2 regions of the Nocardioides sp. NPDC023903 genome follow, and region 1 is predicted to be linked to the other one. Evidence: riboswitches for the same ligand, from Rfam matches in the RefSeq annotation. Region 1 holds a riboswitch; the other holds the start of a gene.

Region 1 (14,191 bases):
CGGCGACCTCGCGCAGGTCCTCGACCCCGACCGGCTCGGTCGGCCGGTAGAACGAGCGCCAGACCGGCAGCCCCTCGAAGGAGGCGCCGACGTCGCCGAGCACGTCGTCCTGGGCCTTGACCCAGCCGGCGCGCCAGTCGTCGGAGCCGCCGGCCGGAAAGATCCGGTTGGCGACGACACCGTCGACGCGGTAGCCGTAGAGGGAGAGCGTCGTCCAGGACCGTCGTGCCTCGGCGAGCACGACCCGCTCGGGGGTCAGCACGATGCGTACGGACGCCACGGGGCCCGACAGCAGGGCGCGGACCTCCGCGAGCTCGTCGTGGAGGCGGACCAGGGCGTCGAAGACGGAGTCGCCGGGCATCGGCACGCCGGCGGCCTTGGTCAGCACCGGCTTGAGCGCCTTCACCATCTTGCGCTGCACCGGGAGGATGCGCTCGAGATACCAGCCCAGGGCCTCGGGAAGGGCGAGCAGCCGCAGCGTCTCGGCGGTCGGGGCGCAGTCGACCACGATCGTGTCCCACTCCCCCGAGACGGCCATCCGGCGCAGCTCCAGGAGCGCGAAGACCTCCTCGGCACCGGGGATGATGGTCAGCTCCTCGGCCGCGATCCGGTCCACGCCGATCGTGTCCAGGACGCTCAGCAGGTAGCCCTGCACCTCCGCCCACGACTCCTCGAAGCGGCGCTGGGCGTCGACGTGCTGGACGTAGAGGTGCTCGGTGACCTGGACCGGCTCCGAACCCAGCGCCCCTTCGACCCCGAAGGCGTCGCCAAGGGAGTGGGCGGCATCGGTCGAGAGGACCAGGGTGCGCAGGCCGCGGGCCGCGGACATCGCCGCGGTGCCGGCCGAGACGGTCGACTTGCCGACGCCGCCCTTGCCGGTGAAGAGAAGGATTCTCACGAAGGCATGCCCTGCTTCTCGACTCTCTGCTTGAGGCCTCGCAGCGCGGTGTCGATCAGGACCTTCTCGCCCTTGCGCTTGAGCATGCCGATCAGCGGGATGCTCAGGTCGAGCGCGAGCCGGTAGGTGACCTCGGTGCGACCGCCGAGGTCGCGCAGCACGTAGGCGCCGTCCATCGACCGCAGCAGGTTGCCCTTGACCAGCGACCAGGTCACCTGGCGGTCGTCGTCCCAGTCGTACGCCAGGGTGTATTCGTCCTTGATCGGCGCGACGTCGAGCACGAAACGGACCTGCTCGGCCCGCCCGTCGACGCCGGTCTCAAGGACGCTGACCTCCTGCATGCCCTTGGCCCAGGCCGGATAGGACTTGAAGTCCGCGATCACCCTCATCACTGCCGAGGGCGCGGCCTCGATCACGATCGTCGAGGTGGTCTGATCGGCCATCGGTGGTGTCCTCACTCCCTGACTTGCTAGGTGCCATGGAGCGTACCGGATAGCATCCCGGTGAAATGGTCGGGCTGTGACGGGGGTAACCTCCGGTTCGTACCCACCTACCATCAGTATGCGGAGGCCCTAGTGCGCGAGTTCTCCACGCCCGCGACGTACGTTGTTCCCCCCACCGGCAGTCTGAGCGACGACGTCGTGCGCAACGCCGCCGAGGCACCCGATGCCGCCGTCCTCAGCCGGCCAGGCGCCGACGGCTCCTGGGTCGACGTGACGTCGTCCGAGTTCCTCGCTGAGGTCTCCGCGGTCGCCAAGGGACTGATCGCGGCGGGTGTCGGCGCTGGGGACCGGGTCGCGCTGCTCTCGAAGACGCGCTACGAGTGGACGCTGATCGACTACGCGATCTGGTTCGCCGGCGCGACGACGGTGCCGATCTACGAGACCTCCTCGGCCGAGCAGATCGAGTGGATCCTCCAGGACTCCGCCGCCGTGGCGATCATCGCCGAGGACGCCGGCCACATGAGCCGGATCAGCGAGGTCCGCGCGAGCTGCGCAGCGCTCAACAGCGTGTGGTCGATCAACGACAACGCCATCGACCTGCTGGTCAAGCTCGGCGCCGACATCACCGACGAGCAACTCGAGGCCCGCCGCAGCGCGGTCACCCCCGACGACGCCGCGACGCTGATCTACACCTCCGGCACCACCGGCCGCCCGAAGGGCTGTGTGCTGACCCACGGCAACTTCATGTTCGAGCTCGGCGTCGTCGTCGACTCGCTCGACGGCCTGTTCAACATCGAGGGCCGCAGCACGCTGCTGTTCCTGCCGCTCGCGCACGTCTTCGCGCGGATCATCCAGATCGGCTGCATCACGTCCCGCACCCGTCTGGGTCACACCCCCGACATCAAGAACCTCGTCGCCGACCTCGGCACCTTCCAGCCGACCTTCGTGCTGGCCGTGCCGCGGGTGTTCGAGAAGGTCTACAACACCGCCTCGCAGAAGGCCGTCGCGGACGGCAAGGGCAAGATCTTCGATATGGCCACCGAGGTCGCGATCGACTACTCCCGCGCCACCGAGACCGGCAAGGCGCCGTTCCTGCTGGCCGCCAAGCACAAGCTGTTCTCCAAGCTCGTCTACGGCAAGCTGCTCGCCGCGCTCGGCGGCAACTGCTCCTACGCGATCTCCGGCGGGGCGCCGCTCGGCGACCGCCTGGGCCACTTCTACCGCGGCATCGGCGTCACCGTCCTGGAGGGCTACGGCCTCACCGAGACGACCGGCGCGCTCACCGTCAACCTGCCCGAGGCGTTCAAGATCGGCACCGTCGGCCGACCGATTCCCGGCACCTCGGTGCGTGTCGCCGATGACGGCGAACTGCTCTTCAAGGGTGGTCAGGTGCTGAAGGAGTACTGGCAGAACCCGGCCGCCACCGCGGACGCGAAGACCGATGACGACTGGTTCCACTCCGGCGACCTCGGCGAGGTCGACGACGAGGGCTTCGTCAAGATCACCGGTCGCAAGAAGGAGATCCTGGTCACCGCCGGCGGCAAGAACGTCGCTCCGGCCGTCCTCGAGGACCGCCTGCGCGCCCACGTGCTCGTCGACCAGTGCATCGTCGTCGGCGACGGCCAGCCGTTCATCGGCGCGATCGTCACCATCGACCCCGAGGCCCTGCCCACCTGGGCCGAGGCCAACGGCAAGTCCGGCAACATCGAGGACCTCGTCGAGGACGAGGACCTGCTCGCCGTGATCCAGAGCGCCGTCGACGACGCCAACAAGGCGGTCTCGAAGGCCGAGTCGATCCGCAAGTTCGTGATCATCCCCGACTCCTGGACCGAGGAGGGTGGCCAGCTCACCCCCAGCCTCAAGCTCAAGCGCAACGTGGTCATGCGCGAGTTCAGCCACGAGGTCGACGCGCTCTACGCAAAGTAGTTTCTGGTGGCGCCGAGTCGGCGCATCCTGACCGAGATCCCCGCCGAGTCGGCTCGTTAGAACGAGCCGACTCGGCGGTGCTTTTGGTCAGTTTGAGCCGACTCGGCCTATTTTCCGTCGAGCACGCGATGCGCGATCGCGATGCGCTGCAGGGTGGTCGGGTGGGAGCCGAACCACCACTGCGACCAGGCCTGCGGAGACGGGTCGGAGAGCGAGCGGGCGCCGAGGTCGTGCTGCAGGCGAGTGAACGACTCCAGGTCGCCGGTGGCGTGGAGCGCGTCGACGTCCGCGCGGGCCTCGACGTGCCGGCTGAGGCCGTTCTGGATGGGCATCGCCAGTACGCTCGCCAGCGCGAAGACCGCCATCAGCATCGGGACGGCTTCGGGGGTGGCGTACTCGTCACGGCGGCGGTAGGACAGCAGCAGGCCCAGCAGACCGACGCCGGCGACCGCGCCGGCGGCGCCGATGACCGTGCCGACCAGGACGTCGTCGTGCTTGGCATGGGCGAGCTCGTGGGCGACGACGGAGAGGACCGCCCCGCGCGCGGCCGCGCCCCGCTGCGAGTCGACGAGGTTGTCGTAGAGGACGACGCGGCGGGTGGAGCCGAAGCCGGTGACGTACGCATTGAGCGAGGTCGTGCGCCGGGAGGCGTCGACCACCAGGACGTCGTCGAGGTCGACGCCTTCACGCTCGGCGATCGCCATCACCTCGGTGCGGAACTGGCCACGCGGCAGCGGCTCGAAGTCGTTGAACAGCGGCTCGATGACGACCGGGTAGACGAACGAGCCGACCACCACCAGGGCGGCGACCAGGGCGGCGGCGACAGCCGGCCACCACCGCCGGCCGAGGCGGATGCAGGCGAAGAGGGCGAGCAACGCAACGCAGGTGGTCACGATGCCGACGACCTGGTTCAGCAGCGAGTCGCCCAGCCAGGGTCCCCACGCCTGCCGGGAGAGCCCGTAGCGCATCTGCAGCCGGTGGATCGCCACCGCGAACGGCAGCGTCGCGATCCAGCCGAGGAGGGTGACGACGGCGACCGCGAGCACCACCCGGAGCAGCCAGGGTCCGCGTATCCGTGCCACCAGACGCCGGCCCAGCGGGGTGAACCCGAGCACGCAGGCGACCACCAGCGAGACGACGAGCGAGGCCCGGCTGATCCAGCGAGCGGTGCCGGAGTAGGCCAGCATCCGCTCGAGCTCCTCGGGCGTGAACACGTCACGCTCGTCGGGCAGGTCGAGCGCGCCGCCCGGGTAGGGATGCCACGGGATCAGCAGCCAGGCGAGCACCACGAATGCGACCGCCCCGAGGACGAGAACCACCCAGGACGTACGCCGCGTTGCATTCACTTCTGCCCCCGTCATCGAGCCGAGTGTGACAGATGGGTCCGCCAGCGCGCGGTCAGTTCGTCCTCCCCGAAGCCGAAGTTGGCCTGCAGCGCCTTCTCCAGGCCGATGCCGCGCCCGGTCTCCTCGTAGAGGTCGACCAGGGCCTGCTCGCCGCCGGCCTCGGCGAGCACCTCGCAGGCGAGCCAGGCGGCTTCGTACTCGGCGCCGAAGTGCTCCGAGCGGGTGTTGAACTCGGCCTTGCCCGGCAGGTGGTCAGGGGCGCCGTTCTCGCGGACCTGGGCGAGGATCTGGCCGGCGGTCTTGGACAGCGGGAGCTTGGTGTCGCGGAGCGCGACGTAGTCGGCGAAGCCCTCGACCAGCCACATCGGCCGGCGGGTGTTGGTCGCGGCGTCGGTGGCCGCGTGGGTGGCCTCATGGCTGATGACGATCTGGGCGCCGGGGGCGTCGAGGTCGCCGATGACGCCCTGGTTGACCCACACGTGCAGCGGGGTCCCGACCTTCGTGGAGCCGTCGACGGTCGCCGTGACCGCCGCGACGGCGGCGTAGGTGCCCGGCTGCGCGCCGAGCGCGGAGTCGAGGCCGGTCGCGGGCACCTCGAGAACCAGGCGCGGGTCCTTCCAGGGGATCACCTTGCGGACCCCGGCGACCGCGGTGGTGGCCAGCTCGGCGTAGCGGTCGGCGACCTCGGCGGAGGCCTGGACGACGACGAGGGTGGAGCCGGTGCGGCGCACCTCGACCGGGCCGCTGAGCCACAGCGGCAGCCGGGTGCCCTGGGCCGCCGAGAACCCGGTGATCGCGCCGTCGGCGTCGAAGCCGACCTTCAGCTCCTCGGTCAGCGCGGGATCGCCGGGCATGCGCCACGACATCTCGACGTCGGCCGTCCAGGAGCCGTCCTGCTCCACGTTGTCCGCCTCGGCGACGTATCTCGCGGTGACGTCCCCGAGGCCGATGGCCTGGGCGTTGCGCACCGCCACCGAGGCGGCGTCATCGCCCTCGGGCTTCGCCCCCTCACGTACGCCGTCGACCAGCTCCGCCAGCGAGGCCCGGGCGCCTTCGGTGTCGGCGCGCACGACCGGCGCGGTGCTCGGTGTCGGCGCGACGTACTCGCCCCCGCCGGTCAGCCGCCAGCCGACGAACCCGGCGAGCAGCATCACCAGCACCAGCCCGGTCCCGATCAGGACCGGGCGGGAAAGAAGAGAGCCGATCGTTCGCACCTGCGAACGATCGGCCCCTTCGGGGTGCTGGGTCAAACTCTCAGCCCGGGCGGACGGCGCCCGTGTAGGGCATCTCGTCCATCGGGGAGACCTTCACACCGGTGCTCGGGTTGGAGGCGTGCACGATCATGCCGTTGCCGATGTAGATGCCGACGTGGCTGATCGGGCTGTAGTAGAAGACCAGGTCACCGGGGGCGAGCTGGTCGCGCGAGACCTGGGGTCCGCTGCTGTACTGCGCCGAGGAGGAGTGCGGGAGCGAGACGCCGGCCTGGCCCCAGGCACCCATGGTGAGACCGGAGCAGTCCCACGACTCGGTGCCGGTGGCGCCGTAGACGTAGGCGTCGCCGACCTGGGCGAGGGCGTAGTCGACGGCCACCTTGGCGCGGCCAGAGGGCGGCGGCAGGTTGGAGGGGATGCTGGTGTCGGTGGACTGGAACTCCTCCAGCTCATCGGCCTCCAGCTCGTCGAGCTCGGCCTGGGCCGCCTCGTACTTCTTGTCGATCTCGCTCTTCTTCTGCTGCATGGTCGACTTGACCTTGGCCATCTGGGACTTGGCGTCCTCGGTGGCCTCGCGGCGAACCTGAAGGGCCTCCGCCTCGGTGTTGTACCGAGCCAGCAGGTCGGCCTGCAGCGCGTTGTAGGACGAGACGGTGGAGAGACCGGCGAGGAACTCCTGCGGGTCCTCGGAGGTGATCACCTGGCCGACGGCAGAGACGTCGGAGCCCTCGAACTGCCGCAGCACGGAGTCACGGAGCTCGGCGCGGATCTTGTCGAGCTCCTTGCTCTGACGCTTCTCGTCGGAGCTGAGGTCGTCGAGCTGGTCCCTGAGGTCCTGAAGCCGCAGCTTGGCGTTGCTGTAGTCCTCGTTGGCCGCCTCGGCCTGGGTGTAGAGCTTGTCGACCTTCTTGCGAACGTCGTCGATGTCGGGCTCTGCCTGGGCGGGGGTCGCTGCGGGAATGATCCCGGCGACACCGATGGCGGCGATGCCGGCTACTCCGGCAATGAGTCGCTTCCGGTCGCGTGTCACGAGCGGACGGTCTCCTTGTGTAGTCGTTGACGCCTACCGGGTGAGCTGACGGGTTCAGGCACGACCTGCCTTACCACCGCTCCTCGATCTGGTCTCCCAGATCGCCCTTGCGGCGGATGCACCCCAGGTGATCGCACTCCGTTTTCGCGGCGTACGACCGGTGTGGTTCCCCGGCTCCTGGCCCGCCCCGAAGCGGGCCTGGACTAAGCGCGACACTCGCGTGGGCCGGTTGACCCACTCCCACGAGCGCCAAGTTCCTGCGCACACTAGCCGACGGCATCCCCCACCTGCCAACCACCCACGCCCAAAAGTTCGGCTACATCCCTTCCACCATGCGCAGCGGCGGGACCAGTCCACCTTCGGCCAGCACGTCGAGCGCCCGGCGCTCGTCGTCCTCGATGGTCAGCTCCGGAGGCGGCCCCAGAAGCACGGTGACCACGCAGTCGTGGCACGCCAGTCCCCGCACGAGGCAGGTGTCACAGTCGATTCTCGTCGTCATGCTGTGACGGTCTCACCGAGCACCGACATTTTTGCTTTCGTCCGGTTGCGTGCGGCGTGTCATCACCATCGCAGCACGGTATTCGAGGCGGCGATCGCGGACCGGGTCCCTACACTTGGAACATGGAGGTCTCCGCGTACGCGACGCTCCCCGACACGGTCCGGGGGCGCATCGTCGCGCTCACGGCCGGGGTGCTTCCCGACGTGGTGCGGCTCCCGCCCGCGCTCAAGCGGATCGCCGACTTCGCGCCCGCCCGGCGCGCCAAGGCCGGCGGCGCGATGATCGCCTCGGTGCTCGAGAGTGACGACGAGGTCCGGGAGAAGGTCGGCAGCCAGCTGCGCCCGGCGTACGTCCCCCAGGGCTCCTCCGACGACGTGGTCCTGCCCGAGGACCCGGCCGAGGCGGCCGCCGTCGTCTGGCTCATCCGCCCCGACGGCTGGGAGGTCTCGCTCAAGGAGGCCCTGGACCGGCTCGACGCCGCCGCGGTGCCCGTGGTCGACGCCGAGGTCGCCCGCCTGCGCAGCAAGCTCGCCGCGGCCGAGGACGAGATCCGCGAGGTCCGTGCCGACCGCAAGGCCCGCCTCGACGACCTCAAGGCCGACAACACCGCCCTGCGACGCAAGCTCGGCGAGGCCCGGGCCGCCGCCCGCGAGGCCGGCACAGGACTGGACGCGGCTCTGACCGAGACCCGCGCGGCGCTCGCCCGTGCCGAGGACGAGCTCGCCGCGCGTGACCGCCAGCTGCGTCAGCTCCGCAGCCAGATCGACAAGCTGGAGCGCGAGGCCGCCGCCGAGCGGCGTACGTCCAAGACGGACCGCGAGGACGCCTCGCTGCGCGCCCGGTTCCTGCTCGACACGCTGCTCGACGCGGCCGGAGGCCTCCGTCGCGAGCTGGCGCTGCCACCGGTCACCGGCACCCCGGGCGAGCGGGTGGAGGCCGAGCTGGCCTCCGCGGACGCCGCCGCCGGTGCCGGGGTCACCAGCAGCGCCCACCTCGAGCAGTTCCTGGCCATGCCACGGGTCCGGCTGATCGTGGACGGCTACAACGTCTCCAAGGCGCTGTGGCCCGACTCGGCGCTCGATGCCCAGCGGCTGCGGCTGCTGCGGGCGATCGCGCCCATCGCCGCCCGCACCGGCGCCGAGACGACCGTCGTCTTCGACGCCCACTCCGCATCCGTACGTCCCACCGCCGTGCCTCCGCGCGGCGTCAAGGTGCTCTTCTCCCCCGAGGGCGTCATCGCCGACGACGTCATCCGCGACCTCGTCGACGCCGAGCCCGCCGGCCGCGTCATCCTGGTCGCCACCGACGACGCCGAGGTCGTCAAGGATGTACGCCGCGCCGGCGCCCGCACCGTCCCGCTCTCCTCGCTCTCGCCGCTGCTGGGTTGATCCAGCAGGCTTCCTGCGCCATACCGCCCTGATTCGATAGGTTCTCTCGACGTTCGAATCATCGGGAGTGGGAGACCAGCGCGTGCGGCACACCCTCAGCGCGATCGGCAGGATGATCCTGTGCGCCGCGGGATTCGTGATGTCCATCTACGGCAGCGTCCAGCTCAACGCTCTCAAGTCGCCGGGATTTCGCGAGCTGCTGCACGAGTCGAGCTTCTGGGTCGCCGCCATCGGTGGCCTGATGACCGCGATCGCTTTCGAGGCGATGCGACGGGCGCAGGTGCCCGCGGCGGCGCCTGCCCAGCCCGTCGAGCCGGCCGAGCCCGTCAAGCCGGTCGAGCCCGCCCCGGCTGAGCCCGAGAAGGACGAGCGACCCGCCGAGGACGGCGACAAGCTGAGCCTGGTCGAGGTCGTCGGTCTCGCCGCGGGCGGCGTCATCGGATCCGGCTGGCTCCTGGCCGTGCCCGGCCTCCACGAGAGCCTGGGCGAGGCCGCGCTCCTCGGCTGGGCGGCCGGCGGCGTACTCATGCTCACCATCGCGGTCGTGATGGTCGAGTTCGGGCTCATCTCCCAGCGCACCGGCGGGCTGCTGTTCCACCCGCACGACGCCTTCGGGCCGCTGGTGGTGATCATCCTGGCGGCATCCCTGTGGATCTCGTACGCCATCAACCCGGCCGCCCAGGCGGCGGCCGCGGTCAACGGGCTGGCCGAGGTCGTCCCCGCCCTGGCCGGCGAGGGCGGGCTCACCGGGGTCGGCTCCGCCCTGGCGGTGGCGGTGACCGCCGCGATCATCGCCTTCGTGCTGCTGCCCCGGCGGTTCGTGCTCCGTACGAACGCGGCCCTGACCCTGCTCAAGATCGCCATCCCGGTGATCTTCGTGGTGTTCCTGGTGCTCGCGGTTCCCGGACGCCCCACGGGCGCAGGACCGGCGCCCGGGCCGACGTCGACCGGCGTGCTGAGCGCCCTCATCACCAGCGGCGTGATCTACGCCTACATCGGCTTCCAGGCGCCCCTGGACGTGACCGGCGAGGTCCGGGGCGGCCGCCGCGAGGTGGCCAGACGCGTGCGCTGGGCGGTCTACGGCACGGTCGTCGGCTCGTTCCTGCTCTACTCCGCCCTCCAACTGGTCTACGCCGAGCACATGTCCGCCTCCGGGGCCGAGCACGGCACCTCCTACGCCCGCCTGACCGACGCAGCCACGCTGGCCGGGGCGCCGATCGACTGGCTGGTCGTGCTGATCCGCATCGCCGCGATCATCGCCCCGATCGGGTCCGGCATCGTGTTCACCTACGCCCTCAGCCGCGAGGTCTACGCGCTCAGCGCGGAGAGGTACGTCCCCAGCGGCCTGCACGAGCCGCGGGCATCACGGCTCCCCGGCCGCACCAGCGACTCCTTCTGGCTGATCCTGCTCGTGAACCTGGTCCTCGCGCTGGTCGTCCTGGTGGCGGTGGGCGGCGACTGGCAGACCCTGGCCGTGCTCAACACGATCCCGATCCTGATCCTGTACGCGGTCACCTGCGTCGTCCTGGCCGTGCGCTCCGACCTGCTCGGGACAGGTGCCCAGCGGCTCCTCCCGTTCGCGGCGTACGCGGCCTTCGTCGTCATCGCGCTGGTCGTCAACGAGTCCGCGTGGGACCGGGTGTGGAAGGGCGTGGCGGTCATCGGCTGGGGATCGCTCGTCCTGCTCGTGCTCCCCTGGCTCCATCATCTCCGGGTTCCCGGCCTGGGCTGGTACGACGCGAAGAACCACGGCGCGCGCCTCGTCTCTCGCGACCCGGCGAACCGCCCGTTCGTCGTGCTCGCGCTGTACCTGGTCGCGCTGACGCTGCTGAGCGCCGTCCGTCACCGGATCGACGACGCCTCCGTGTGGAGCGTGTGGAGCCTGCGTGCCCTGGTGATGATCGTCGCCTCGGGCGCGTTCGTCCTCCTCGTCGGTGCGGGGCGTCGCTACCTCAGGCAGACCCGGCTCACGACGACCCGGCCCTGACCCACTCGGCCTCCTCCTCCTGGCCGGCGGCGACCAGGGCTTCCACGACGGCATCGACCCGGGCCCGGTCCTGCCACCGCCCCACCGAGCGGCGCAGGACGCCGGCGCGGCTCGCCTCCGGGTAGCGGTGCAGGCGCAGCCGCGTGGTGATGCCGACGATGTCGGTGGGCGTGACGCTCTGCGCCTGGTCGAGGTAGCGGATCAGCAGCCTGTCGGCCGTGCCGGCGAGCTCCTTGCGAAGGAGCTGGTGGGCGGTCTCGGCGATCGTGGGTCCGGCGCCCCGGCGGTTGATCGCCTCGTCGGCGAGGTGATGCCAGGACGTACGCACGGCGTCGGTGAAGCCGGCCGCCTCGAGGGCGGCGAGGCACTCGGCGTACCAGGCGACGTACGTCTCCTCGGTCGGCGCCGGATAGACGAGCAGATCCTCGGCCAGCCTCCAGCCGACGTCGGCTGCGACGGCCGATCGGCCGCGTCTCCCGACCCGGGAGGGTACGTGCCCGAGCAGGCCCACGATCTCCTCGGCGGGGCGGAGCCTGACCAGGGTCGCGGCCTGTCGGCGAAGGTCCTCGCCCAGCGTCCGGCCGTGGCCGTCGGCGAGATAGCCGGCGATGCCCTCCACGACAGCGGATCCCATCGGCTCGCGGTCCGCGCCCTCCGGGGTGAGCACCCAGTGGAGCAGGTTCCGCATGGTCTCGGCGGGCGGCTGCGCCCACGACCACCGGTCGAGGAAGTCGCCGAGCCGCTCGATGTGGCCGCCGTGGGCGAGCGCGCGAACCAGCATCGCGGCCTGGGCCTCGTTGCCCTCCTCGATGAGGGTCTCGCAGATGCGCTTCAGGTTCATCGGCGTCGCGTCGCCGGCCATGGCTGCCAGGAGGCTGTCGCGGCCGGGTCCCCGGCTGCCGCGCAGCAGCAGCACCACGTGCTCGCGCGCCTCCTCGGCGTTCTCGCTGCCGTCGAGGCGCACCTTGAACCAGTCCTCGAGCACGCGGCCGCCCGGGCACAGCTCCCAGAACGCCGCGACGAGATCCTGCTGCTGGGCGGGACCGGGTGCCCGGCCGAGGTCACCGATCGAGCCGAGGGTGCGCCAGAGCAGGTCCAGCGCGATCTCGCGCAGCCTCGGACTGGCGTCGAGCGCGACGTACAGCAGGGCCTTGTCGAGGTTCGAGCGACCGCTGGACGGGGCCGCGAACTGCTTCACGGTGTCGTTGACCAGATCCGGCGCGCCGAGCAGGTGCAGCGCGCGGAGGAACCGGGCGATGTCGGGGACGGTCCGCTGACGGAGTACGTCGTGGATGACGGCGTACGCGATGGAGGCGTCGTGCTCGGTCTCGATCGCGAGCCGGGCCGCGTCCTCGGGCGGGCGGTGCAGCGCGGCGGCCGCGATCAGGATCACCCGGTCCGCGGCGGACTCCAGCGAGGTCGCCACGGCAGCCAGGTCACCGTCCGCGAGCCTGCCGTAGGCGTGCAGCGCCTGGACCGCGATCGCCGGATGGCCCTGCGTACGCAGCTCCGCGAGCCAGGCGACGAACCGGTCGACACCTTGGCCGGAGACCCGGGCGAAGGCGTGGTCGATCAGCTTCTGAGTGTTGAGGACCTCGTCGGCCTTGGCGCCGTCGAGCACCGTGACGTACTCGACCAGGCCCGCCAGATCGCCGGTCAGCGTGTCGAGCACGCGTTCGTTGAACCGCAGCGCGGCGGTCTGTCCGTCCTCGCTCAGCAGCGTCCGGGCCTGCTCGCCGGCCTCGGCCGGCTCGACCTGCAACGAGCCCGAGCGAGCGAACCACCTGGCCCAGGGCCGGTCCTCGCTCCCGGACGTCGATCCCTCGGTGCCGCTGTTTCTCGCAGCGATCGCCCACACCTCCCCTGTCGGTGGCCACACCCTAGTGGCGAAGGACTGTCGGCGGCACTCGCTAATGTGTTCGCATGAGCAGTGCGGCGGTGACAGAGGCGCGGAAGGAGATGCGAGCCCGTGCCGTGGCCCGCCGCCAGCGCGAGCAGGCCACCGGAGGCTGGGAGGCCCAGCGCGGCTTCGACGAGCTCGGCAGGCCGCTGCGCGACCTGACCTTCTGCGTGGTGGACCTGGAGACCACCGGCAACAGCCCCGACAACGGCGGCATGATCACCGAGATCGGCGCGGTGAAGGTGCGTGGCGGCGAGGTGCTGGGCGAGTTCCAGACCCTCGTCAACCCCCACACCGGCATCCCGCCCTCGATCGCCGTGCTGACCGGGATCACCAACTCCATGGTCGCCTCCTCCCCCACGATCGAGTCGGTGCTCCCGGCGTTCCTCGAGTTCGCCGAGGGCTGTGTGCTGGTCGCTCACAACGCCCCCTTCGACGTGGGCTTCCTCAAGCACTTCGCCGCGAAGCAGGAGCGGCCCTGGCCACGTTTCGAGGTGCTCGACACGGTGAAGATCGCCCGGCGGGTGGTCACCCGGGACGAGGCGCCCAACCACAAGCTCGGCTCGCTGGCCCGGGTCTTCGGCTCGCCCACGACCCCCAACCACCGAGCCCTCTCCGACGCCCGGGCAACGGTCGACGTGCTCCACGGCATGATGGAGCGCCTCGGCAACATCGGCGTGCAGACGCTGGAGGACCTGGCCGTCTTCTCGGCCAAGGTCACCACCGCCCAGCGCAAGAAGCGTCACCTGGCCGAGGACCTGCCCCACGCCCCCGGCGTCTACCTGTTCAAGGATGACAAGGGCCGGGCGCTCTACATCGGCACCTCCAAGGACCTCCGCACCCGCGTACGCACCTACTTCACCGCCTCCGAGACTCGCTCCCGGATGGGCGAGATGGTGGGGCTGGCCGCGACCGTGCAGGGCATCGAGTGCGCGACGGCGCTGGAGGCGGCGGTGCGCGAGCTGCGGCTCATCGCCGAGCACAAGCCGCCCTACAACCGCCGCTCGCGACGCCCGGAGAAGATGCACTTCGTCAAGCTCACCCAGGAGCCGTGGCCCAGGCTGTCGCTGGTCAAGCAGGTGCTCGACGACGACGCGGACTATCTCGGCCCGTTCGGCTCCAGGAAGGTCGCCGAGAAGGCGCTCCAGGCGCTGCACGACACCTTCCCGATCCGGCAGTGCGCCGACCGGCTCCCGCTGCTGCCGCGCAAGACCCCATGCGTCCTCGCCGAGCTCCACCGCTGCCTGAGCCCGTGCGACCAGAGCGTCCCCGCCGAGACGTACGCGACCCTGGTCTCACGGGTCCGCGAGTCGCTGCTCCACCGGCCCGACGAGGTGGTCGAGACGGTCACCGAGCGGCTCACCGGCCTGGCCGAGCAGGAGCGGTTCGAGGAGGCGGCCGTCCACCGCGACCGGCTCACCTCCTACCTGCGCGCCGCCGCGCGCACCCAGCGGCTCACCGCCCTGACCCGGCTGCCCGATCTCACCGCGATCCGGCGCGAGGACGACGGTCGCTGGGCGGTCCACGTGGTCCGTCACGGGCGCCTCGCCGCGGCCGGAGTGA
Region 2 (14,191 bases), on a different contig from region 1:
GCGACCGCCTCGATGATCTCGGCGGAGTGGTGCGGGTCGGTCATCGTGACCCAGTAGGACTCCCACATGTCGCTGGACTTGACCACCGGGTCGGGACCGCTGACGCCTTCGACGTCGAGAGCCTGCAGCCGCTCGTAGGCCTGCTCCTGGCTCTCCTCCTCGATCTTGTCGACGTACCTGTTGTCCTTGAGCGCGTCGGTGATGACCTGCTTCTGGCTGTCGTCGACGGCGCCGGCGCACTGCGGGTTGCGGTCGTTGGCGCCGTTGCACATGTAGAAGGTGATCTGCAGCTCGTCGCCCCAGACCTCCTCGGTCAGCTGGGCCTGCTCACGCAGCAGCAGGCCGACGCCGGCGAGGGTGAGCGAGACGAGCAGCGTCAGGGCCACCGCGACGTGCATCGACAGGTTGCGGCGTAGCCCCTGGCGGAGCTCGGTGAATACATAGCGCAGCTGCATGGCGGGTCGAGGAACCTTTTCTGGTTGTGGAACCTGGTCGAAAGGTGAGAGGGCCGGCTCAGAACTGAGCGCCGTAGCCGCCCTGGACCTGGTCGCGTACGAGGTGGCCGTGCTCGAGCTCGATGACGCGCTTGCGCATCTGGTCGACCATCTGGACGTCGTGGGTCGCCATCACGATCGTGGTGCCGGACCGGTTGATGCGGTCGAGCAGGCGCATGATGCCGACGGTATTGCCAGGGTCGAGGTTTCCGGTCGGCTCGTCGGCGATCAGGATCATCGGCCGGTTGATGAAGGCGCGGGCGACGGCCACGCGCTGCTGCTCACCACCGGAGAGCTCGTCGGGCATCCGGTCGCCCTTGCCGTCGAGACCGACCAGCTCGAGCGTCTCCGGGACGCGCTCCCGGATCTCGCGGTTGGAGTGGCCGGTCACCTGCATCGCGAAGGCGACGTTCTCGGCGACGTTCTTGTTGGCCAGAAGGCGGAAGTCCTGGAAGATCGTGCCGACCTGGCGGCGCAGCCGCGGCACCTTCCAGCCGGCGAGCCGGTTGATCTCCTTGCCGGCGACGTAGACCCGGCCGGTGGTCGGGCGCTGCTCGCGCAGCATCAGCTTGAGCGCCGTCGACTTCCCTGAGCCGGATTGGCCCACGAGGAAGACGAACTCCCCCTTCTGGATGTCGATCGAAAGGCTGTTGAGGGCGGGGCGCGCCTGCCCTGGGTAGGCCTTGCTGACCTTCTCGAAGCGGATCACCGCACCGAGGGTAGTGCAATGGTGGTGGGCTCAGCACTTCGGCTCTGAGATACCTGCCCCTGTACTCTGACGGCGTGCGCTCTGCAGTCCGGATCCTCATCGGTGCCGTAGTCCTCACCGCGATCGCGGTCGGGGTCGGCGTACTCACCCTGAAAGACGACGAGCCAGAGGTCGCCGAGGTGAAGGGCGACCTGAGCACCACGGACACCACCAAGATGCACGTACGCCGCGGCGCGTTCTGCGACCGCGTGCCGACGAAGGACGCGACCGAGGCCCTCGGCGGTGCCGCCGCCGAGAAGAAGGCCTACGGCGACGGCGACCAGACCGCCATCTCGGGCGAGGTCAACGACGTCTCGCAGGAGTACGGCTGCATCTGGACCGGGCCGGAGAACTCGGCCACCTCGGCCCGAGCCTGGGTCTTCGCCCCGCCGGTCACCCTGGACTGGGCCACCCAGATGACCAAGAGCGTGCCCAAGGGCTGCAAGGCCGCGTCGACTCCTGCGTACGGGAAGCCGTCGGTCGCCCTCACCTGCACCGACGCGAAGAAGCAGCCGAAGGTGGTCTACCGCGGCCTCTTCGGCGACGCCTGGCTCTCCTGCGAGCTCACCGGCAAGGCCGGCGAGGCACCTGCGACGGTCCAGAAGCGCGCCTCCCGCTGGTGCCTGGTGACCGCCACCGCGGCCGCCGCCTGAGGTTGCGGGTAGGCACCGCTTAGCCCCGGGCGCTATCTGGCTCTCCGTACGAGCGACGCGCCTCGGCGAGGTGCGCCCGCGCACGGGCCGCCCATACACCGTAACCCTGGGCCTCTGCGATCGCGACGGACTCATGAATCACCGCAATCGCCGCTCCCGGGTCACCATCTGCGACCAGGCTCCAGCCGAACCCGTCAGCAGCCAGCGCGATCCCGCGCGGCTCTCCCAGATCCCGAGCGATCTCGTACGCCTCCTGGCCCGCCGTACGTGCCTCGCTGCTGCGGCCGACCTGGACATACAGCCGACTCATCTCGTCGAGGGTCGAGAGCACACCACGCGGATACCCTCGTCGCCGATAGCCACGTAGCACCACGTCAAGCAGTGCCTGAGCCTCCACGGTGCGACCGAGCTGCCGCAGGGCACTGGCCCGGTTGCCCTGGTTGGCCAGGACGGCGGTCTCCCGCCCCGCCGCGTGGTTCAGGTCCTGAGCGCGCTTGAAGGCTTCGGCGGCCTGCTCGAACTCGCCGCTCTCCAGCAGCGCCATCCCGAATCCGTTCAGCCCCAAGGCGAATGCGTGGCTCTCCTCGCCATCGGCCAGCGCCATGCTCCGCTCGAACCACTCCCGAGCATCAAGGAGCGCCCCGGACTCATAACGCTGCCAGCCGACGTCATGCGCGACCCAGGCGGCCGCCTGGGTCCACCCGCAGGCCTCGGCCAGTGCGCTGGCCCGCAGGGTGTCCTCGAGTGATCCGTCGTCCATACCAAGCGCGCCACGGGCATAGCTCCGACAGATGTACATGGCGGTTCGCGCCCGATCGTCGTCGACCTTCTCGGCGGCGATCAGCCCGGCCTCGGCCAGGCGGAGCCAGCCCTCGCGACGGCGCAGGAACAGATAGCCCCGCAGCTGGTCCACGATGCGCCAGGAGAAGTCGAGCAGAATGCCCTCCTCCACCGAGGACTCGACCAGCTCGAGCATTGCCGGATACTCCTGGTCCAGCCAGGCCATCGCCGCATCTTCGTCGAAGAATGCTGACGCCCTGTCGGCGTGAACCGCCGCCCCGAGCTGCGGGACGACCCGATCGACGGCGGCCGTCGCTCGATCGAGATACCACCTGGCCAGTCGATGACGAGCCGGCTCAGCACCATCCTCCCTGCCGCTGCCACCGGCGAACTCATGTTCGGCATAGAGTCGCAGCAGGTCATGAAAGCGATAACGCTCGGCCGAATGCTGATAGAGCATGTTCGCGTCGAGCAGCTCCTCCAGCGAGTGCCTGCTGGCAGCTTCGTCTTCGTCCAGGAGCACAGCGACCGAGTCGACACCGAAGTCATCAGCCGGGAGCAGAGAACACATCCGGAACGTACGCCGCGCCTGCACAGACAAGGTGGCGTAGCTCAGGCGGAAACTGCCGAGCACACTCACCTCACCGACGACCAGCTCGCCGAGCATGTCGGTGGCACCATCAAGTCTTCGAGCAAGGTCGGCCGCGGAGGATCGAGGCCGATGAGCCAGCTGGCGGGCCGCAATCCGTAGCGCCAGCGGAAGGTCCCCGCAGGATCGAGCCAAGGCAGCCATCGCCTCAGCGTCCTCGCCCGAGCGTCGGGAAACCTCTTGGATCAGCCGCACCGAGTCGCTCGGATCGAGCACGTCAAGACTGATGGAGACAGTGCCATCCACGTCGGGTAGCACGCTGCGGCTGGTGATCAGGACATCGCTGCGCCCCGCTCCAGGCAGTAGGGGCCAGATCTGCCTCGCCTCCTGAACATTGTCGAGCACCAGCAGGACCCGGCGCTCGGCCAATCGGCTACGCAGCAACGCGGCGGCCTCATCGACGTCCGGAGGAACGTCCTCGACGCCCTGGGCCCTCAAGAACCGGCCGACCACGTCGACGGCGGCGATCGACCGACCCACACCGGCACGCAGGTCCACGAACAGCTGACCGTCGGGATAGCCGGTGCGCAGCCGATGCGCAGCAACAAGCACCACCGAGGTCTTGCCGACACCTGCCGGGCCACTTACCAAGACGACCCGTCCAGTGGACTGAGCTTCATCGCTGCCGAGAGCGCGCTCGATCTCGGCGATCACCGCTTCCCGGCCGACAATGTTCGGAGGCGGCGCCGGCAGCTGCTGCGGCGCCGGCGACTTGCGCGGCCGCCGGCCGCGCCACCGCTGCTGGATGACGTCGAGATGGGCCGAACGAAGCTGCTGCCCGGGATCCATCCCGAGCTCGTCGGCGAGTGCTCGGCGTATCTCTTCGTAGCGACCCAGCGCCTCGGCCTGGTGGCCAGCAGCCGCAAGGCTACGGATGAGCTGGGCGTGCAACGCCTCGTCAAGCGGGCGCCGCCCACACATTGCTCGCAGCGGGACCAACGACTTCTCGGGAACCCCAGCCTCCCGCGCGGCCGCCGCGAGGGCGATCAGCGCTGCGACGTACTCCGTCTCGATCGCCTCCGGCACCTGCCCGAACCGCATCGGATCCGACTCGACTCCGCCACGCCACAGATCGGTGGCCTCGGCAAGATGGCGGACTGCGACCTCTGGTTCTGTCGCGGCCGTTCCCCTGGCGACGCCCGACCGAAACTCCAGCAGGTCCAGGTGCTGCGGCTCCAGCTCGAGCCGGATCCCCGCCGTGGTGGCCACCAGGCGGTCATTCGCGCCACGGTCCAGCAGGCGGCGCAACCGGGTGAGCTGGGTGCTGAGCGCCGCCGGTCCGGTTGCCGGAGGGTCCTCGCCCCACAGCGCCTCCAGGAGGGCGTCCCGTGAGACCACCTCGCCCGCCGCGAGAGCCAACCTGGTGAGCAGCACGCGCTGCTTCGCTGAGGCCAGCGGCACCGTCTCGCCTCCGACGCGAAGCACGAGCGGGCCCAGGACGTCGATCCGCAGCGCACTGGGATCGGCCTTCGCATCGACAGTCCGGGCTTGCCGCGCGGACCGCTGGCTCCGCAGGTCGGCAACCTCCGCCTCAGAGAGTCCCAGAGCACGCACGAGCGCCAGCAGCGACTCCTCTCGGGGTCGTCGGCTCCGACCCTGCTCGAGGTCTCGGACCGCGGCCAGACTGATTCCCGCCCGATCCGCCAGGTCACGCTGGGTCAAGCCCCGCCGTTTCCGCTGGATACGCACCAGCATTCCGAATGACTTCGTGGGGTCGTTGTGGGCTGCGTGCGGGGGGTCGGATGCCACGATCGAGAGACTATCGGCGGCAACGGGAAATGCCCCGAGAGGTGACCGTGCCGCAGTCACCCCTCGGGCGTGCGTGTGGGTTGATCAGGCGAACGGGCGCGCGACCAAGGATTTGGGACCAGAGACGTACGACACAGACGTGATCGACAGCGGCGTCCCAGGCTGCACCGCATGGATCATCTTCCCCTCGCCGAGATAGATCGCGACGTGGTCCACCGCAGCGTCATCGTCGTTGTTGAAGAAGAGCAGGTCGCCGCGACGCCGGTCATCCCACGCGATGTCCGCGTAGTTGGCGTACTGCGTGTCTGCGGACTTGTGACTCCCGATATCGAATCCGCCTGCCTGCATCGCCTTGTAGGTCAGCCCCGAGCAGTCGAAGTAGTCAGGCCCGTGAAAACCGAGGGCGTAGGGTGCGCCGAGCTGCTCCGCAGCGTACTCGATCATGCGCTCGACACCGTGGATGTCCTCGCCCCTACCGACCTGCCAGAGCACGTCGCCGGCGTCGTTGAGCAGCACGACATGCCCGTAGTCGGTCACCTTGAGTCGGGTGCCGCCCTTCCAGCGGCTGGTTCCGCTGGCCCAGACAGCCTTGCCCGACGCCGTCCAGATCACCACGTTGCCGTACTCGCTGATACCGACCTTGGTGCCACCGAGGCCGCCTGCCCGCGGATGCCACACGATCTCGCCGTCGGAGACCTGGCGAAGGATGAGGTTGCCCTCGGTGTGCATGGTCAGCGAGTAGTCACCATTGGGCGAGTAGAGCCTCTCGCCAGCATCCAGGGTGGTCCCGATCGAGATGCTCGAGGCCGCCGATGCCGGCGCCCCCGTGCCGAACACGAGCGCCGACGACGCGAGCACCGCGACCACCCCGGCGACGAGGAGACTTCTGGCGCGGCTGGCAATTCCGCTGGGTCCTGAGATCATGGGAGTCGTCCTTCGTGCTCTGCTGCCGCTGTTCGGCAGCTGGTGAGACGACCGTAGAACTCACGGATTTCAGCGCGCTGCCCGTACGTCAGGAGCGCCCGCACTCTGCCCGTACGTCAGTTCTGGTCGGCCTTCTCAGCACCCCGGCGCTAGCGGATGCTGGCCTCGAGGAACCCGTCAATGTCGCCGTCGAAGACGGCCCGCGGGTTGCCGACCTCGTAGGCCGTACGCGGCGAGTCATTTGCGCCAACCAAAGTCGAGTGCTTTAATCGACTTAGTCGCTCGGGTTGGGTAGGCACCTCACCGGGCGGCGCGCGCCGCCGCGGGCACTGAGTCAGAGCAGAGCCGGTCGGCGAGAGCGGGTGGGGTCCTTAGGGATGGGGATCCCACCCGCGACGCGAGCCATGCCAGGACGGTGTCGGCGAACTCGGCGGGCTGGTTGCGATGCACGAAGTGTCCGACGTCGAAGTGGACGAGATCGGCCTGCGGGATCCGCCGGGCGACCTTCTCGAGATCTTCCTGCGGGATATGGCTGTTGCCGCCTCCGGCCACGAGCAGGGTCGGCATCGGCAGCAGCTCGAGCTGCTCCCACATCCACGCGTCGTACATCGTCGCCTCGACCAGCAGGGACGCGATGCACTCCCAGTCGTGAGGCATCGGCCTGGCCGGGCGACCGGGCCGCCTGCGCTCGCGCGGCGCGGGAGGCACCACGTCCTCGATGATCAGCCGGGAGACCAGGTCGGGCCGGTGCATCGCGACCAAGAGCGCGACGTTGCCGCCGGTCGAGTGGCCGACGACCACGGCGCCCGAGATCCCGAGCGCGTCCATCGCCACGATCACGTCGTCGGCGATGAGCCGGTGAGAGTACTCCGAGGCCCAGTCCGAGTCCCCGTGCCCACGCATGTCGAAGGCATGCACCCGGTGGTCAGCGGCGAACTGCGGCATGACCCCCTGCCACCGCTTCGCACTGCCTCCGAGCTCGTGCAACAGCACCATCGGCACCCCGTCCTCTGGGCCGTAGGCGTCATAGACGTACGCCGCCCCGCGGCCCGGGAGTGGAAGCCTGGTGCGCGTCAGCGCATCCATCAGGTCAGTTCTGTTCGGCCTTCTCGGCGCCGCGGCGCCACCGGATGCCGGCCTCGAGGAACCCGTCGATGTCCCCGTCGAAGACCGCCTGCGGGTTGCCGACCTCGTAGGTCGTACGCAGGTCCTTGACGATCTGGTAGGGGTTGAGGACGTAGTTGCGCATCTGGTCGCCCCAGGACGCGGCGACGTCGCCCTTGAGCTCCTTGAGCTGCGCCTCCTCCTCGGCCTTCTTCAGCGCGAGCAGCTTGGCCTTGAGGACGATCATCGCGGCGGCCTTGTTCTGCAGCTGCGACTTCTCGTTCTGGCAGGAGACCACGGTGCCGGTGGGGATGTGGGTCAACCGGACCGCCGAGTCGGTGGTGTTGACCGACTGGCCGCCGGGGCCCGAGGAGCGGTAGACGTCGACCTTGATGTCGTTCTCGTCGAGGTCGATCTCGTCGGTCTGCTCCAGCACGGGTACGACCTCGACCGCCGCGAAGGAGGTCTGGCGGCGGCCCTGGTTGTCGAACGGGCTGATCCGCACCAGGCGGTGCGTGCCGGCCTCGACCGAGAGGGTGCCGTAGGCGTAGGGGGCGTGGATCGCGAAGGTGGCGGACTTGAGCCCGGCCTCCTCGGCGTAGGAGGTGTCGAAGACCTCCACCGGGTACTTGTTGCGCTCGGCCCAGCGGACGTACATCCGCATCAGCATCTCGGCGAAGTCGGCGGCGTCGACGCCACCGGCGCCGGAGCGGATCGTGACCACGGCCTCGCGGGAGTCGTACTCCCCCGAGAGCAGGGTGCGGATCTCCAGGCTCTCGACCAGCTTCTTCACCCGGCGAAGCTCGGCCTCGGACTCGGCGAGCGAGTCGGCGTCGCCCTCCTCCTGGGCCATCTCGACCATCAGGCCGAGGTCCTCGATGCGGGTGTGCAGCTCGGTGAACTTGTTGAGCTCGCCCTGCAGCAGCGAGAGGCGGCCGGTGACGCGGGTGGCGTTGTCCTGATCGTCCCAGAGGTCGGGCGCGGCGACCTGCTCGCCGAGGTCGGCGATCTCCTTGCGCATCGCGTCCAGGTCCAGCACCTGGCCGATGGTCTGCATCGTTGCCTGGAGCTGCTTGATCTCGGTGTCGAATTCGGGGCCTGCCACGTCTTACAGGTTACTTGACGCGTGGTGCCGTACCCGATTCGCGGACCCTCAAATATGCGCTCGCCCTCCGGTAGGGGAACCGGAGGGCGAGCGCCAGGGGGATATATGGGTCCCGAGAAGCCTCAGGCCTGGTGGGTCGAGCCGGCGAACCAGCCGTCCCAGGCAGCCTCTTCACGAACGGCCGAGCCCGGCTTGGGGGCGTGCAGCATGATCGCCTGACCATTCTCCCAGCGCAGGAAGATGCCCACGTGGTAGACCGGGCTGCCCCAGAACATCAGGTCGCCGCGCTGGATCTGGTCGTTCGGGACCGTCGGCAGCGCAGCGGCCTGGTCCCGCGAGACCCGGGGAAGCTCGATGCCGGCGGCGCTGAAGGCGTACTGCGTCAGACCGGAGCAGTCGAACGAGCTCGGGCCGGTGGCACCCCAGACGTACGGGTCGCCGATCTGCTCCGAGGCGACGCTGATCGCCCGCTCGATCTTGCCCTCCTGGCTCGCGGCGAAGGCCTTCGCCTCTGCCTCGGCCTTCTTCTTGGCCTCTGCGGCCTTCTTGGCGGCGATCGCTGCCTTGCGCTTAGCCTCGGCTGCCTTGCGGGCTGCCTCGGCCTTGCGCTCCTGCACCTCGACAGCCCTCTCGAGCTGCTTGATGTCGGTGAGCATCGCGGTGGGGGTGGCCGAGGCCTCCAGGGTCGGAGCCTCCACCACCTTGGCCGACTCAGCGGTCGACTCGAGGGTGGTGGTCTCGTGGGAGACCGGGGCGGCGTTGGCGGCGGGCACCGCCACCAGGGCACCGGCGGCGATGCCGCTGGCGAGGGTGATGCGGCCGATGAGCTTGCCGTGGCCGCTGAGAGATCCTGCGATCGACCGGGCGATCGAGACGTTCGGCGACCTGAACGGGCGCGGCGCGCCTCGATGGGCAGGGTTGGATACGGACTTGGACATGCGTGAGTTCCTTCCCACGCCTGCGAGGTGAGCTGTCGGGTTCGGGCTAGAAGGTTGCCCGGCCATCAAACGATGGCTTCACCCCAAGCGACCGTCCGAGTTAGTCGCGTGGAACTTGGGTCCCCCGCTCCTGTCCCATACGTACTGCTGAGTGTGAGGGTAAGGGGGTTCAGTAGTAGGGGCCGGCTTCCGGAGGGACAGGATTCGGCGTGTACCCGGGGCCGGTCGTGCGTTCTGCACGGCTCATCCAAGGTGACATGCGATTTGGAACGGATCCAATCCCGAATGCCCGAATCCGGAGCACAAACGGCGTGTTCACGCGTGACTTTGCCGTCGTTTGTGAGTCATCTCACCGAGTGAACACGTGTCTGACGCCGTGTCGAACTTGCGTTTACTCCGCTGCTTCGAGTCGGAAACCGACTCCGCGGACCGCGACGACCTTCTCCTGGACACCGGCTGCCTCGAGCTTCTGGCGAAGGCGTCCGACGGTGACGTCGAGCGTCTTGGTCGAGCCGTACCAGTTCTCGTCCCAGACCTCGGCCATCAGCCGGTCGCGGGAGACGACCTTGTCGCGGGAGGCGGCCAGGACGGCCAGGAGCGCGAACTCCTTGCCGGTCAGGGTCACCTCACGCTCGCCGGCGTAGACCCGGTGGGCAGCGACGTCGATGCGCAGGGCGTCGTCGTCGGCGCCGGGCTCGACCGGACCCGAGCGGCGCAGGAGGGCGCGGACCCGCGCCTGGAGGACGGCCAGCGCGAACGGCTTGGCCAGGTAGTCGTCGGCACCGGCGTCGAGCCCGACGACCAGGTCGATCTCGGCGTCACGGGCGGTGAGGATCATGATCCCGCCCTCGTAGCCGTTGTCGCGTGCGGCCTTGCAGACCTCGAGCCCGTCCATGTCCGGAAGGCCCAGGTCGAGCAGCACCAGCTCGGCGTCGTACGGAGGTGCCAGGAGCTCCAGCGCCTTCTTGCCGGAGTCGACCCAGGTGACGTCATAGCCCTCACGCTGGAGCGTGCGCACCAGGGGAGCAGCGATGTCCTCTTGGTCTTCTACGACAAGCACGGAGTTCGACATGAAGAGAACAATAGTTACAGCCCCGTAGGGCTTGTGAAGAGATCCCCCCTTTCAGATAAGCGCGTGATCACATCGTTAGGTCCCAGCTGGTCGATACCGAGCGGATCCTCGGCCCCTTCGGAGACCTCGTCCCAGGTGACCGGGGCGGCGACCGTCGGCGTCGCTTTGCCTCGCAGCGAGTAGGGACAGATCGTCGTCTTCGATCCCGAGTTCTGCGACCAGTCCAGGAAAACCTTGCCTGACCTGCGGCTTTTGGTCATCGTCGCGGTGACCTTGCGCGGGTGGGCCTTCTGAAGCTCCTCGGCGATCTCCTTGGCCAGCGCCGTGGCGACGTCCGGCTCGACGGGCTCCGGCAGGGCCGCGTACAGGTGCACGCCCTTGCTCCCGCTGAGCACCGGGGTCGCGGCGAGGTCACGGGCGCCGAGCGCCTCTCGTACGAGCAGCGCAACCTCACAGCACTCCTGCAGACCGGCCGGCTCGCCGGGGTCGAGGTCGATCACGATCCGGTTCGCGCCGGCCGGGGTGCCGTCGGCGCCGACCGTCCACTGATGGACGTGCAGCTCCAGCGCGGAGAGGTTCGCGGCCCAGGTGAGCGCGGCGAGGCTGTCGAGGATCGGAAAGGTGAGTGTTCCCTCCCTGTGGTCGGCGGTTCGGGATCCCGTTGTCGGGACGATGACGGTGCGGACCCAGCTGGGGGTGCCGGCCGGTGCGTTCTTCTCGAAGAACGACATGTCGCCGATGCCGTGGGGCCAGCGGATCCTCGTCACAGCCCTGTCCTGGAGCTGGGGCAGGAGCGCCGGCGCGACCTGGGCGTAGTAGTTGAGCACCTCGCCCTTCGTCATGCCCGTACGCGGATAGAGCACCTTGCTGAGACTGGTCAGGGTCAGGACCCTGCCGTCGACCTCGACGCGTACCTCTTCTCGTTCGACCATCACAGATCCTCCGGTGAGACGTCGTCCCTGATGCCGATGAAGCTCGGCTGCCGCAGCCGGCCCTTGTAGCTCGCCGCCGCGACGGCGGTGCCGTGGGTCTCCACCTCGACCACGAGGAGAGGCTCGACCCAGTGGGTGCCGCGAACGTCCAGCGACGGCACTCCCCCGTCGGGATCCACGTCGGGCCCGGCGAAGGGGTTCCGGCCGGTCTCGCGGAGCAGCTCCCCGAGCCGCTGGGCTCGCTTGCCGGTGATCCCGCTGCCGACCCGCCCGCGGTAGACCAGTCCGTCGGTCGTCGGCTGCCCGACGAGCAGGGCGCCGAGACGCTCGGTGCCGCCCTCGGTGCCCACCTCGGGTCGCCAGCCGCCGACCACGAGCGAGGCCCGGTAGCGGTGGGCCAGCTTGATCCAGTCCTTGCTCCGCTCCCCCGGCCGGTAGCGGCTGCGGCGCCGCTTGGACACGATCCCCTCCAGGCCCTGCGCCCGCGTCACCTCGTGGATCATCCGGCCGTCCTCGTACGTCGCCGGCACCTGCCACGACCCCAGGTCGCCGTCGGCATGGACGGCCTCGAGGATCTTGCGGCGCTCCGCCCAGGTCTCCTCGATGAGCAGCCGCCCGTCGAGACGGAGAAGATCGAAGACCATGTACGTCGCGGGGATCCGCTCCGCGAACCGCGCCGCCTTGCGGGCATCGCGGAGGTGCATCCGGTCCATCAGCACCCGGAAGTCGGGCAGCCCGGCCTCGTTGAGCGCGATCACCTCGCCGTCGACGAGCACGTCACGCGCCGGGCCGGTCGCGATCTCGGGCCAGGCGGGAGTCGCGTCGTTGTCGTTGCGTGTGGTCAGCCGGGTCTGCGTACGTCCTTCCGGGCTGTCGCCGAGGAGCCGGATCCCGTCCCACTTGACCTCATGGACCCACTCCTCCCCCGGCGGAACGTGGGCGCCAGGGGTGGCGAGCATGGGACGCATGCGTCCATCTTGCCTCCACCAAGTCGATGCGCCGGGCAGATCTGGCCCGTGCATTCCTCTCGCTCGCCGTGTGACTCGTGGGGTTAAGGGGTACCGAGAAAGCGGAATCCGGCAGATACTGGGCAAGTTGTTGCCGTTGCGGAGGGAAGCCACCATGCGTGCGATCTGGAAGGGCGCGGTCTCGTTCGGGCTGGTCAGCGTGCCCGTGAAGCTCTATTCGGCGACGGAGTCCCACGACGTCTCCTTCCGTCAGGTGCACCAGGCCGACGGTGGCCGGATCCGCTATCAGCGGATCTGTTCGATCGACGGCGAGGAGGTGCCCTACTCCGAGATCGCGAAGGGCTATGAGACCGAGGACGGCGAGATGGTCGTGCTCACCGACGACGACTTCGCCAACCTGCCGACGACCTCCTCGCGCGAGATCGCGGTGGAGAAGTTCGTACCGAGCGACCAGATCGACCCGATGCTCTTCGAGAAGAGCTACTACCTGGAGCCGGAGAACACCGGGGTCAAGCCCTACGCGCTGCTGCGCCAGGCCCTGCTCGAGGCCGACCGGGTCGCGCTGGTGACCGTCGCGCTGAGGCAGCGCACCACGGTCGCGGCGCTGAGGGTGCGGCCGACCGACAACGGCGACGTGATCGTGCTGCAGACGATGATGTGGCCCGACGAGATCCGGGTGCCCGACTTCAAGGTCGAGGCCGGCGAGATCAAGGACTCCGAGATCAAGATGGCCAACATGCTCGTCGAGACGCTCGCGGGCGACTTCCACCCCGAGGAGTTCTCCGACGACTACGCCGGCGCCGTCGAGGAGATGGTGAAGGCCAAGATCGAGGGCGGCGAGGTCGAGCGGACCCCCACCTCCACCAAGACCTCCGGCGAGGTCGTCGACCTGCTCGCCGCACTGCAGCGCTCCGTCGCCGACGCGAAGAAGTCGCGTGGCGAGGAGGTCCCCGATGAGGCCGAGGAGAACAAGAAGAAGAAGCCGAAGGCGTCCTAGGGCAACACGTACCCAAATCTCTGGTGCTGGCGTGTCGAAAGCGGCAGGCTCTTCTCGACGCGTAGGCGACGACGCGCAACGGACGCGACGCCGACACGCAAGGAGAAGCCGATGCGCTACATGATGTTCGTGAAGATGGACCCCGAGGCCGGGCCGCCCCCGGCCGCGCTGATCGAGGCGGTGGAGGCCGAGATCAAGCAGCAGTACGCCGACGGCATCCTGCTCGACGCCGACGGGCTCGGTCCCGCGGTGGAGATCCGGCTGACCGCCGGGGAGGTGACCCACATCGACGGGCCCTTCGCCGAGGCCAAGGAGGTCGCCGGTGGGTTCTCGCTCTTCGAGGTCCGCTCGCCCGACGAGGCCATCGAGCTCGGTCGCCGGATGATCCAGCTCCACGAGGAGCTGTGGCCCGGGCAGGACGTGGCCGTGGAGATGCGGCCGCTGTTCGGTCCGCCGACCCCGGCTGAATGAGCTCGCCCACCGAAGACGCGATCGTCGCGGTCTGGCGCAACGAGGCCGTACGTCTCCTCGCCGGTCTGGCGCGGATGACGCACGACCTCGACCTGGCCGAGGACCTCGCCCAGGATGCCCTCGTCGCGGCGCTGGAGCAGTGGCCGCACGAGGGCATCCCTCGCAACCCCGGGGCGTGGCTGATGTCGATCGCGAAGCGGCGCGCGATCGACGGGTTCCGCCGTGACGAGGTGCTGCGCCGCAAGGTCGCCCTGCTGGGCCACGAACTGGAGGAGGGTGAGATGCCTGACCTGGCTGCCGCGGTGGACCACATCGAGGACGATGTGCTGCGGCTGATGTTCCTCTCCTGCCATCCGGTGCTGGCCCCCGACTCCCGTACGGTGCTGACGCTGCGGCTGGTCGGCGGGCTGACGACCGCCGAGATCGCGCGGGCCTACTTCGCCAAGGAGTCGGCCGTCGGGCAGCGGATCTCGCGGGCGAAGCGCACCCTCGCCGAGGTCGGGGCGTCGTTCGAGCTGCCCACCGGCGAGGAGCGGACGGCACGACTGCGCGACGTGATGCAGACGATCTACCTGGTCTTCAACGAGGGCTACGCGGCGACATCGGG

The links. Region 1 has a riboswitch for cyclic di-AMP ahead of AB0F44_RS13380 (NlpC/P60 family protein). Riboswitches for the same ligand answer to the same signal wherever they lie in the genome.
Region 2: another riboswitch for cyclic di-AMP. It lies ahead of AB0F44_RS06030 (C40 family peptidase); the one in region 1 lies ahead of AB0F44_RS13380 (NlpC/P60 family protein).

Annotation. Positions count from the first base shown of each region.
Region 1 is NZ_JBEZZS010000010.1:112,801-126,991, forward strand. It holds gene AB0F44_RS13355 (ArsA family ATPase) at 1-898, opposite strand, end outside; gene AB0F44_RS13360 (SRPBCC family protein) at 895-1,341, opposite strand; gene AB0F44_RS13365 (AMP-dependent synthetase/ligase) at 1,474-3,267, shown strand; gene AB0F44_RS13370 (M48 family metalloprotease) at 3,375-4,628, opposite strand; gene AB0F44_RS13375 (hypothetical protein) at 4,625-5,827, opposite strand; gene AB0F44_RS13380 (NlpC/P60 family protein) at 5,868-6,854, opposite strand; cyclic di-AMP (ydaO/yuaA leader) riboswitch at 6,870-7,074, opposite strand; gene AB0F44_RS13385 (hypothetical protein) at 7,171-7,353, opposite strand; gene AB0F44_RS13390 (NYN domain-containing protein) at 7,476-8,741, shown strand; gene AB0F44_RS13395 (APC family permease) at 8,824-10,728, shown strand; gene AB0F44_RS13400 (hypothetical protein) at 10,709-12,586, opposite strand; gene AB0F44_RS13405 (DEDD exonuclease domain-containing protein) at 12,652-14,191, shown strand, end outside.
Region 2 is NZ_JBEZZS010000003.1:213,816-228,006, reverse strand. It holds gene ftsX (permease-like cell division protein FtsX) at 1-455, opposite strand, end outside; gene ftsE (cell division ATP-binding protein FtsE) at 514-1,203, opposite strand; gene AB0F44_RS06055 (hypothetical protein) at 1,278-1,895, shown strand; gene AB0F44_RS06050 (BTAD domain-containing putative transcriptional regulator) at 1,915-5,073, opposite strand; gene AB0F44_RS06045 (NlpC/P60 family protein) at 5,158-5,997, opposite strand; gene AB0F44_RS06040 (alpha/beta hydrolase) at 6,298-7,083, opposite strand; gene prfB (peptide chain release factor 2) at 7,088-8,206, opposite strand; gene AB0F44_RS06030 (C40 family peptidase) at 8,329-9,144, opposite strand; cyclic di-AMP (ydaO/yuaA leader) riboswitch at 9,150-9,321, opposite strand; gene AB0F44_RS06025 (response regulator transcription factor) at 9,536-10,216, opposite strand; gene ligD (non-homologous end-joining DNA ligase) at 10,231-11,148, opposite strand; gene AB0F44_RS06015 (DNA ligase) at 11,148-12,116, opposite strand; gene AB0F44_RS06010 (Ku protein) at 12,271-13,113, shown strand; gene AB0F44_RS06005 (YciI family protein) at 13,225-13,584, shown strand; gene AB0F44_RS06000 (sigma-70 family RNA polymerase sigma factor) at 13,581-14,191, shown strand, end outside.